DNA from 3 places in the Rhizobium rosettiformans genome. Region 2 is predicted to be linked to each of the others. Evidence: predicted binding sites of a transcription regulator. Region 2 holds the regulator's gene; each other region holds the start of a gene.
What was found. The regulator PhoB, encoded in region 2, activates phosphate uptake and scavenging genes when phosphate is short. The targets are predictions, from matches to a motif close to TGTCATNNANCTGTCAT.

Region 1: ppk2 (polyphosphate kinase 2) is a predicted target of PhoB. The motif match lies at 1,964-1,980, and genes of this name have one in related genera.
Region 3: D4A92_RS18590 (LTA synthase family protein) is a predicted target of PhoB. The motif match lies at 1,721-1,737, and genes of this name have one in related genera.

What each region holds. Positions count from the first base shown of each region.
Region 1 is NZ_CP032405.1:1,187,115-1,190,392, forward strand. Features, by position in the region: gene D4A92_RS05685 (amino acid ABC transporter permease) at 1-11, shown strand, start outside; gene D4A92_RS05690 (glycosyl transferase family 90) at 8-1,015, shown strand; gene ppk2 (polyphosphate kinase 2) at 1,020-1,913, opposite strand; gene leuC (3-isopropylmalate dehydratase large subunit) at 2,243-3,278, shown strand, end outside.
Region 2 is NZ_CP032405.1:1,888,952-1,892,229, reverse strand. Features, by position in the region: gene D4A92_RS09065 (aspartate aminotransferase family protein) at 1-148, opposite strand, end outside; gene D4A92_RS09060 (GcrA family cell cycle regulator) at 585-1,130, shown strand; gene phoB (phosphate regulon transcriptional regulator PhoB) at 1,258-1,941, opposite strand; gene phoU (phosphate signaling complex protein PhoU) at 1,967-2,680, opposite strand; gene pstB (phosphate ABC transporter ATP-binding protein PstB) at 2,727-3,278, opposite strand, start outside.
Region 3 is NZ_CP032405.1:3,787,861-3,791,138, forward strand. Features, by position in the region: gene D4A92_RS18585 (NAD+ synthase) at 1-1,571, opposite strand, end outside; gene D4A92_RS18590 (LTA synthase family protein) at 1,754-3,278, shown strand, end outside.

The sequences.
Region 1 (3,278 bases), 700 kb from region 2:
GGCATCGATGAAGCTCCCTGCGCTCGATAAAACGGCAAAGACCATAAATCGCGTGCGCTACTATGCAGCCGGCATCACACGACATGCGGTGCCGCGCGAATGGTATCTGCAGCGGTGCAGACAGATCCTCGGCGAGCTCGAGGCATCACCCGAGCTCGAAGAGCTGATGCGAAGGGCGAACTACTACAACAGATTGCCCCCATGCTCCGTCGAGCCCGGCACGAGATTGAACGCGGTGGACCGGGCCCAGAGCCGCTATTACTTCGATCTCGACGAGTATCTGCGCTATTTTCCCTGTCGGTTGAAGGTCGATTATCTCTTCGGCGACGTGACATGGGTTCCAAACACGCCAAGCATCGTCAAGAGCCGCCCGACCGGAGGGGAGAACGGAAACTCCGTGCTTCTGAACCTCGACAAGCTCCGGCATTTCCGGCTATGCGCCGACGACACGCCCTGGGAGAAGAAGAAGCCGATGGCCGTGTGGCGCGGAGCGCTCAACAATCCACTCCGCATGGAATTGCTACGCCGGCATCATGAGAGCGCGTCTGCTGATGTCGGCCATATCGGAGAAACAAAAGACGGTGTCCAGGCCAAAGGCTTCCTCAGCCCGCAGGACCAGATGGGCTATCGCTATATCCTGTCCATCGAGGGCTTCGACGTCGCCACCAACCTGAAATGGATCATGGCTTCGCGCAGCGTCTGCGTGATGCCGAAGGGGCGCTACGAGACATGGTTCATGGAAGGCGGCCTGATCCCCGACCATCACTTCGTCGAAGTACGCCCTGATTTCAGCGACCTCGAGGACAAGATCGCCGAGCTGGAACGCAATCCGCAATGGGCGCAGGACATCGTGGCCAATGCCAATGCCTATGTCGCCTCGTTCTGCGATCGCAAGACCGAGCGCAAGGTCTCCCTGCTGGTGCTTCAGAAGTATTTCGAAGCGACGGGGCAGCTTCCCCCGTCAGCCTTCAGCCCGCTGTTCTTTCAGCAGACGCGCGAATTACAGCCTGCATGACCCGTCAGTAGGTTTCCGGAACATACATATCCGCCGGCACAGGATGGCGGATGTAGTCTGCATTGCGCACGCGTGCGGGAAGCTCGATCGCTTCCTTTGGCACATGCTCATAAGGCACCTGCGTCAGGAGATGCGCGATCATGTTGAGCCGAGCCTTCTTCTTGTCGACGGCCTGGACCACCCACCAGGGCGCCTCCGGGATATGCGTGCGCTCCAGCATCTCTTCCTTAGCGCGGGTATAGCTTTCCCAGTGTATCCGGCTTTCGAGATCCATCGGCGAGAGCTTCCACTGCTTCAGGGGATCGTTGATCCGCATCCGGAAGCGAAATTCCTGCTCCTCGTCCGTAATCGAGAACCAGTATTTGACGAGGATGATACCGGAGCGCACCAGCATGCGTTCAAACTCCGGGACGGAGCGGAAAAACTCCTCCAGTTCGTCCGGTGTGCAGAAACCCATGACCCGCTCGACACCGGCGCGATTGTACCACGAGCGATCGAACAGAACCATTTCGCCGGCCGTTGGCAGATGCTGCACATAGCGCTGGAAATACCACTGGCTGCGCTCGCGCTCGGTCGGCGCCGGCAGAGCGACGACCCGGCAGACGCGCGGGTTGAACCGCTGGGTCACGCGCTTGATGGCGCCGCCTTTGCCAGCCGAATCACGACCCTCGAACAGCACGACCATTTTCAGCTTCTTGTACTGCACCCAGTCCTGCAGGCGGACCAGCTCATGCTGGAGGCGGAAGAGTTCGCGAAAGTAGATCTTCCGGTCGATCATGGGTTCGGACATGCCGTCGGCGACAAGCTGGTCAAGCCGATCCTCTTCCAATTGCTGCTCAAGCTCCTCGTCGAAGCTGTCGAGGAGTTCGGTTTTGATGCGGTGGATCTCTTCGTTCATTGCGCCGGTTCCGAGAGGGTGCGATACTGACGAAGATCAATCATGCTTACGCGAAAGCTTCATGACAGCCGCATGTCATGGGGTACTCGAACCAATTGCCGACATCAGCGAAAACTGGTATGACGCCGCCCATGGGATCGAAATTCGGATGCCTCGCGAACCAGTTTATCGTGCTGCAGGACCACAAGCGTCTGCCGGCACGCTTCTTCGCGCGCGTTCAAGGGGCCCTTGCGAGCCTTCGCGGCTGAGCTCCTGCGACCGGAAGACCGGCGCGATAAGACCTCACACTTCAAGAAATCCCTTATACTCAGTCTGGATGGAACTCACCCATGAGCGCACCCCGCACCCTTTACGACAAGATCTGGGACGACCACGTCGTCGATCGCCAGGATGACGGCACCTGTCTTCTCTACATCGACCGTCACCTCGTGCATGAAGTGACGAGCCCCCAGGCCTTCGAAGGTCTGCGCATGGCTGGCCGCAAGGTCCGCGCGCCGCAGAAAACGCTTGCGGTCGTTGACCACAACGTGCCGACCTCGCCGGACCGCCACCTCGGCATCAAGAACGAGGAAAGCCGCATTCAGGTCGAGGCGCTCGCTACGAACGCAGCCGAATTCGGCGTCGAATACTACTCGGCTTCCGACAAGCGTCAGGGCATCGTGCACATCGTCGGCCCGGAACAGGGCTTTACCCTGCCCGGCATGACCATCGTCTGCGGCGATAGCCACACCTCGACGCATGGCGCCTTCGGAGCGCTGGCCCATGGCATCGGCACATCAGAGGTCGAGCACGTGCTCGCCACCCAGACGCTGATCCAGAAGAAGGCGAAGAACATGCTGGTGCGTGTGGATGGCGTTTTGCCCGACCACGTCACTGCCAAGGACATCATCCTCGCCATCATCGGCGAGATCGGCACGGCCGGCGGCACCGGCCACGTCATCGAATTCGCCGGCGAAGCCATTGAGGCGCTGTCGATGGAAGGTCGCATGACCGTCTGCAACATGACGATCGAGGGCGGCGCCCGCGCCGGTCTCATCGCCCCCGACGAAAAGACCTTCGAATACATCAAAGACAAGCCGCGTGCGCCGAAGGGCGAAGCGCTCGAGCAGGCGATTGCCTACTGGAAGACGCTGAAGTCCGACGAAGGCGCGCACTTCGATCGCGTCGTCGTACTCGACGCGGCCAACCTGCCGCCGATCGTCTCCTGGGGCTCGTCGCCGGAAGACGTCGTATCGATCGAGGGCGTCGTCCCGAACCCCGACGACATCCAGGACGAGACGAAGCGCACCTCCAAGTGGCGTGCGCTCGACTATATGGGCCTGAAGCCAGGCACCAAGATCACCGACATCGCCATCGACCGCGTCT
Region 2 (3,278 bases):
GGCCATGGCCGACCGAGGTGACGGCGACACCGGCTGCGAAATCGAGATAGCGTTCACCACTTTCGGTCACGAGCCAGACGCCCTCGCCTCGCTCGAAACGCAGCGGCGCCCGATTGTAGGTCTGGTAGAGCGGCGTAGCTTCGGCCATGGCTGTCACGATCCTTCTCGACAATCCGTCACACGAGACGGAGCGGCCTCTCGAGGCCTCAGAAAATTAAAAATGCCGCCTCGCGGCGGCGCGGGCACTATCGGCATTTCACCCTGCAATGTCAACGAATTCCACAGGAATCGCAGGAGTAGACGCGGATTTGGTCGCCTCGCCCCAGACGCGTGCGCGACAAGATTCCACCTGTTGCATACTTGACTCACTCGGGAAGCAAGTTGGGGAAAACCGGAAAATCGATTCCAGATGATTCCCCCGACTCTTGTCACGGAGTCAGCGTGCCACTAGGTTAAATTTCATTAATAGATTGCATGCGGCGGAAGTGCTCACCGACAGTAACGAGGCGGTTATGTTTCGAATTCGTTCGAAGCAGGGGTGACGGATTCTGCCATGACAGACGCGAGCGGCGGAGAGAAGTGGCATGACGACTGCGCAATGGAGTGACGACAGGGTCGAAAGACTGAAGCGACTGTGGGCCGAAGGCCTCAGCGCAAGCCAGATTGCGGCACAGCTCGGCGGCGTGAGCCGAAATGCCGTTATCGGCAAGGTACACCGACTGAACCTTCCGGGTCGGGCCAAGGCAGGCGGCAGCTCGACTGCGGCACGCCCGGCGAAACGTCCGGCGCAGACGCAGCGTCCGGCGACCTTCCAGAACCGGCCTGCGGCGACGGCGACCACGCGAACCGTGACCCGTGCAGCTGGCGCGACAATGCTGAAGGAAGAGATCGAGGTCGAGGCTTACGAGGAAGCCGAAGTTCGCCGTCCGCTGAACGTGGTCGTGCCGATCTCGCGACGTCTCGCCCTCACCGAGCTGACCGAGCGCACCTGCAAGTGGCCAATCGGCGATCCGATGAAGGACGATTTCCACTTCTGCGGCTGCGAAATCGCCGATAGCGCACCTTACTGTACCTATCACGCGAAGCTCGCCTATCAGCCTGTCAGCGAACGCCGCAAGGCCGCTCGCTGATATCAAGCGAAGCTTGGAGTTTTAGACGGGTCCTTCGGGGCCCGTTTTTCGTTACCGCCTGTCGCCCATGGAAAAGGGCCGCAACGGACAATCCGCGCGGCCCTTGATGCATGATGGGTTCGGCCGGTCAGGCTTCCATCGAATAGCCGGCACCGCGAACGGTGCGGATGACATCCTGCATGTTGGAGAAGTTGAGCGCCTTGCGCAGGCGACCGACATGCACGTCGACCGTACGTTCGTCGACATAGATGTCGTGGCCCCAGACACCGTCGAGAAGCTGCGAGCGAGAGAAGACCCGGCCAGGCGACGCCATCAGGAACTCCAGAAGGCGGAACTCGGTCGGCCCGAGACGAACCTCGCGGCTCTTGCGATGCACCCGATGCGTCTCGCGATCAAGCTCGATGTCGCCGCAGCGCAGGACGCTGGACAGGACTTCGGGCTTGGCACGCCGCAACATGGCCTTAACGCGAGCCATCAGTTCCGGGGTAGAGAAGGGCTTGACGACATAGTCGTCGGCACCTGTCGCCAGACCACGCACGCGCTCGCTTTCCTCGCCGCGCGCCGTCAGCATGATGATCGGCAGACGCTCGGTCTCGGGTCGCACGCGCAAACGGCGGCACAGTTCGATGCCGGAGACGCCCGGAAGCATCCAGTCCAGGATCAGGAGATCGGGCACGCGCTCCTGAAGCCGGATCTCGGCTTCGTCGCCCCGCAGGATCGTTTCGACCTCATAACCCTCGGCTTCGAGATTGTAACGCAGGAGGACCGAAAGGGCCTCCTCGTCTTCGACTACGGCAATCTTCGGCTGCATTGATCATCAACCTCGCTGGCCATCGTCACTCGGTGATCGCGCCGACGGAAGAGGTCAGGTCTTCCTTCGGGCGCTCGCCTTCCGGCTGGGCGCCGGTGGCCATGTAGTAGATGGTCTCGGCGATGTTGGTCGCGTGATCGCCGATGCGCTCGATGTTCTTGGCGCAGAACAAGAGATGGGTGCAGCTCGTGATGTTGCGCGGGTCTTCCATCATATAGGTCAGGAGTTCGCGGAAGAGCGAGGTGTAGATCGCATCGATCTCCTCGTCGCGGTCACGGATGGACTTAGCCTTTTCAGCCGAACGGGTCGTGTAGACGTCGAGCACTTCCTTGAGCTGGGCAAGAGCCAGGTCCGAAAGGTGCTCCAGGCCACGAGCGAGCTTGCGCGGAACGCCGGTTGCCTGAACGGCGACGACACGCTTGGAGTTGCTCTTACCGAGGTCACCGACGCGCTCGAGATCGGCCGCGATACGCAGCGCACCGATGATTTCGCGAAGATCCGAGGCGACCGGCTGGCGCTTTGCGATGGTGATGACTGCCTTGTCGCCGATCTCGCGCTCCATGGCATCCATGAGCACGTCGTCGGAGATCACCTTCTGAGCGAGGGCAGCGTCGGAATTGACCAGCGCGCGCACGCTTTCGGCGACCATCTGTTCCGCCAGACCGCCCATTTCGGAAATACGGCGCATCAGGAACTTCAGTTCCTCGTCGAAGGCCGAGTAGATGTGTGTGGAGCCCATTTGAAACGTCCTTGAAATTGAGTTCAACCGAGGATGGTGCCCGGGCTCAGCCGAAGCGGCCCATGATGTAGTCCTGGGTGCGCTGGTCATCCGGATTGGTGAACATCTTGTCGGTGTCGTTCTCCTCGACCAGATTGCCGAGGTGGAACATGGCGGTGCGCTGGGAAACGCGGGCCGCCTGCTGCATCGAGTGCGTCACGATGACGATGGTGAAATTCTCGCGCAGTTCATGGATCAGTTCTTCCACCTTGGCGGTGGCGATCGGGTCGAGCGCCGAGCAGGGCTCGTCCATCAGGATGACTTCCGGGCTGACGGCGACGGCACGCGCGATGCACAGACGCTGCTGCTGACCACCGGAAAGACCTGTACCGGCGGCATCAAGACGGTCCTTGACCTCGTTCCAGAGGCCGGCCTTCTGCAGCGCGGTCGCAACGATCTCGTCCAACTCCGCCTTGTTACGGGCGAGACCATGGATGCGAGGACCGTAAGCCACGTTTTCGTAGATCGACTTCGGGAAGGGGTTCGGCTTCTGGAAGACCATGCCCACCTTGGCGCGGAGCTGCACCGGGTCAACCTTGGTGTCGTAGATGTTTTCGGC
Region 3 (3,278 bases), 1.9 Mb from region 2:
TAGAGCAGATGCTCGACCCGGTGAACGGTCGCAATGTCATGGCCACGCGCGACGATCTCATCGACGCCCATCTCCTTTTCGACAAGGCATTCGAGAATGTCGTCAAGCACCGGATAGGGCGGCAGGGAATCCTGGTCGGTCTGGTTCGGGCGCAGTTCCGCAGACGGTGCCTTCGACAGGATATTGGCCGGGATCACCTCGCCTGACGGGCCAAGCGCACCCGGCGGCACGTTTTCGTTGCGCCAGGCCGAGAGCGCATAGACCTGCATCTTGTAGAGGTCCTTGATCGGATTGAAACCACCATTCATGTCGCCGTAGAGCGTGGCATAACCCACCGACATCTCGGACTTGTTGCCGGTCGTCACGACCATGGAGCCGAACTTGTTGGAGATCGCCATCAGGATCGTGCCGCGCGTCCGGCTCTGCAGGTTCTCTTCGGTAATGCCGCTCTCGGTCCCCTCGAACATGTCGGACAGCGACGAGAGAAACCCTTCGACCGGGTCCTGGATCGGCACGATATCGTAGTGGCAGCCGAGTGCCTTGGCGCAGGCTTCGGCATCGGCAAAGCTTTCCTGAGAAGTATATCGGTAAGGCAGCATGATCGTGCGAACCCGCTCCTCGCCAAGCGCGTCCACCGCGATCGCCGCACAGATGGCGGAATCGATACCACCGGAGAGCCCGAGCACGACGCTCTTGAAGCCGTTCTTGTTGACATAATCCCGGAAGCCCAGAACGCAGGCGCGGTAGTCGGCCTCTTCCTTTTCCGGAATGCGCGACATCGGCCCCTGATCGCAGCGCCAGCCATCCGCGGTCCGCTTCCAGGTCGTGACCGACAGCGTCTCCTCGAACTGGCTCATCTGGAAGGCAAGCGACTTGTCACCGTTGAAGGCAAAGCTCGCACCATCGAAAACGAGTTCGTCCTGACCGCCGAGCTGGTTGGCAAACACAAGAGGAAGGCCTGTCTCGATCACCTGGCGCAGCGCCACCTGATGACGGATATCGACCTTGCCGCGATAATAGGGCGAGCCGTTCGGCACGAGCAGGATTTCGGCGCCCGTCTCGGCAAGCGTCTCGCAGACACCGAGATCGTTCCAGATCTCCTCGCAGATCGGCACGCCAATCCGGACACCGCGGAAATTCACCGGCCCCGGCATCTCGCCTTCGGTAAACACCCGCTTCTCGTCGAATTCGCCGTAGTTCGGCAGATCGATCTTGTCGCGAAAGGCGAGGATCTTGCCACCATCGAGGATCGCGACGGAATTGTGCCGTCCCTTCTCCCCCTCACGCGGAAAGCCGACGATGACGCCCGGACCGCCATCGGCGGTGTCAGCCGCGAGCGCCTCCACGGCCTGCAGGCAGGCTTTCAGGAAGGAGGGCTTCAGGACGAGATCTTCCGGCGGATAGCCGGAAATGAAGAGCTCCGTCAGCAAGAGGAGGTCAGCCCCCTGCCCGGCCGCATCCGCCCGCGCTGCGCGAGCCTTGGCCAGATTGCCGGCGACATCGCCGACGACAGGATTGAACTGTGCCACCGCAATGCGCAGGACGTCGGAGATCTTCTTTGCTTCGCTCATGACACCGATTTAGCGGCTCGCCGGACGGTTCGCAACGCTGCTTCTTCGCGACCCCACCGGCTGGGTGCGCCAGCACGAACCCGAGCACAAACCGAAGCGCAGGAAATGACGGGAACAAAGGCTCATACGCCGCGGTTCATGTAGCATTCATGACGTTTATGTGACACCTATGCGAACCTTTCATGACACCCTCCCATGACCTGGAGTTCGACGTGGTCCAAACCAGCCCGAAATCGCGAATCGCAAATGTCGTTAGCGCCGTCGGCGTCCTGCGCGAGCGCGAAATCGGCAGCTCTTGGATCATCCAATTTGCGATTCAGCTGATAAACACCGGGCTTATTGCCGCCGCCATCGTCTTCCTGAGCGAGATTTTGGCGCGCGGCAGCATGGTCGATGTGGTTGACTACATGACTGCGTCGAACCGGCCGGGTCTGGTGGCAGTCGGCATCGTATTCCTGATACTCGCCTTTGCCGATGCGATCATCGGCAAGGCTTATCAGTCGACACTTCTCATCGCCCCGCTGGCAATCCTGCCCGCCTTTTTCTCCGGCCAGAAGCAGCTTTTCCTGTCGGATCCGCTCTTCCCCAGCGACCTTCTCTTTGGTCGCCAGATCCTGCAGCTCCTGCCGGCCATGGTCGCCGCAGAACCGATGAAGGCAGTCGCACTTGCAATTGGCGGCCTTGTTGCCGTTGCGGCCTTTTTCGCGCTCATCTGGAAGAGCCGGAAGGTCTTCCCGCGCCTCAATCTGACAGGCCGCGGAGTTCGGGTTGCTCTTGCGATTCCGCTGCTCGCCGGCTTCGCGTCGCTGATGGATCCGATGACCTACTCGGCCTTGCGTGATCGGCTGAAAATCGTGCCGATGATGTGGGACCAGAAGGAAAACTATCGCCACAACGGTTTCCTGCTCGCCTTCGCCTTCAACGTGCCGATGGCCAACGTCGCAGCACCCGACGGCTACAGCAAGGTCGCGATTACCGACATGCAGACCGATCTGCTGCCGGCCTCCTTCTTCTCCGGCCGTCAGGCGGATGTCATCGTCGTCATGAGCGAATCCCTCTGGGATCCGACCCGCATGAGCAGCATCCGCTATTCGGCGGATCCGATGCCAACCATCAGGGCGAGCCAGTCCGGCCACGTCTTCTCGCCGGAATTCGGCGGCATGACCGCCAATGTCGAATTCGAGGCCCTGACCGGCTTTTCGAACGCCTTCCTGCCCTATGGCAGCATCCCCTATCAGCAGTATATCCGCCGCCCGGTCCCCTCGCTTGCGACCTTCTTTGAATCCAAGGGCTATGTGACGAAGGCTTTCCATCCCTTCCAGGGCTGGTTCTGGAACCGTAACAATGTCTACCAGTCGCTCGGTTTCCGGCAGTTTCATTCGGAAGAGACCATGCCGGCCATGGACAAACGGGGCATCTTTGCTTCCGACGACGCGCTCACCCGTTACATCATCAAGGAGGCCGACAACACGGACGAGCCCTTCTTCTTCTTCGCCGTCACGCTGCAGGGCCACGGCCCGTACGAGCGCAACCGCTATGTGAAGAATACCATCGGCGTGGATGCCCCCACCCTGTCCGAGCGCAATGTCAGCGCGCTGGAGACCTATACACAGGGCGTGAAGGAAGCCGACGAGAGCCTCAAGGATCTGATGGACTGGGCCAAGAAGCGGCGCCGCGAAACGATCATTGTTCTCTTCGGCGACCATT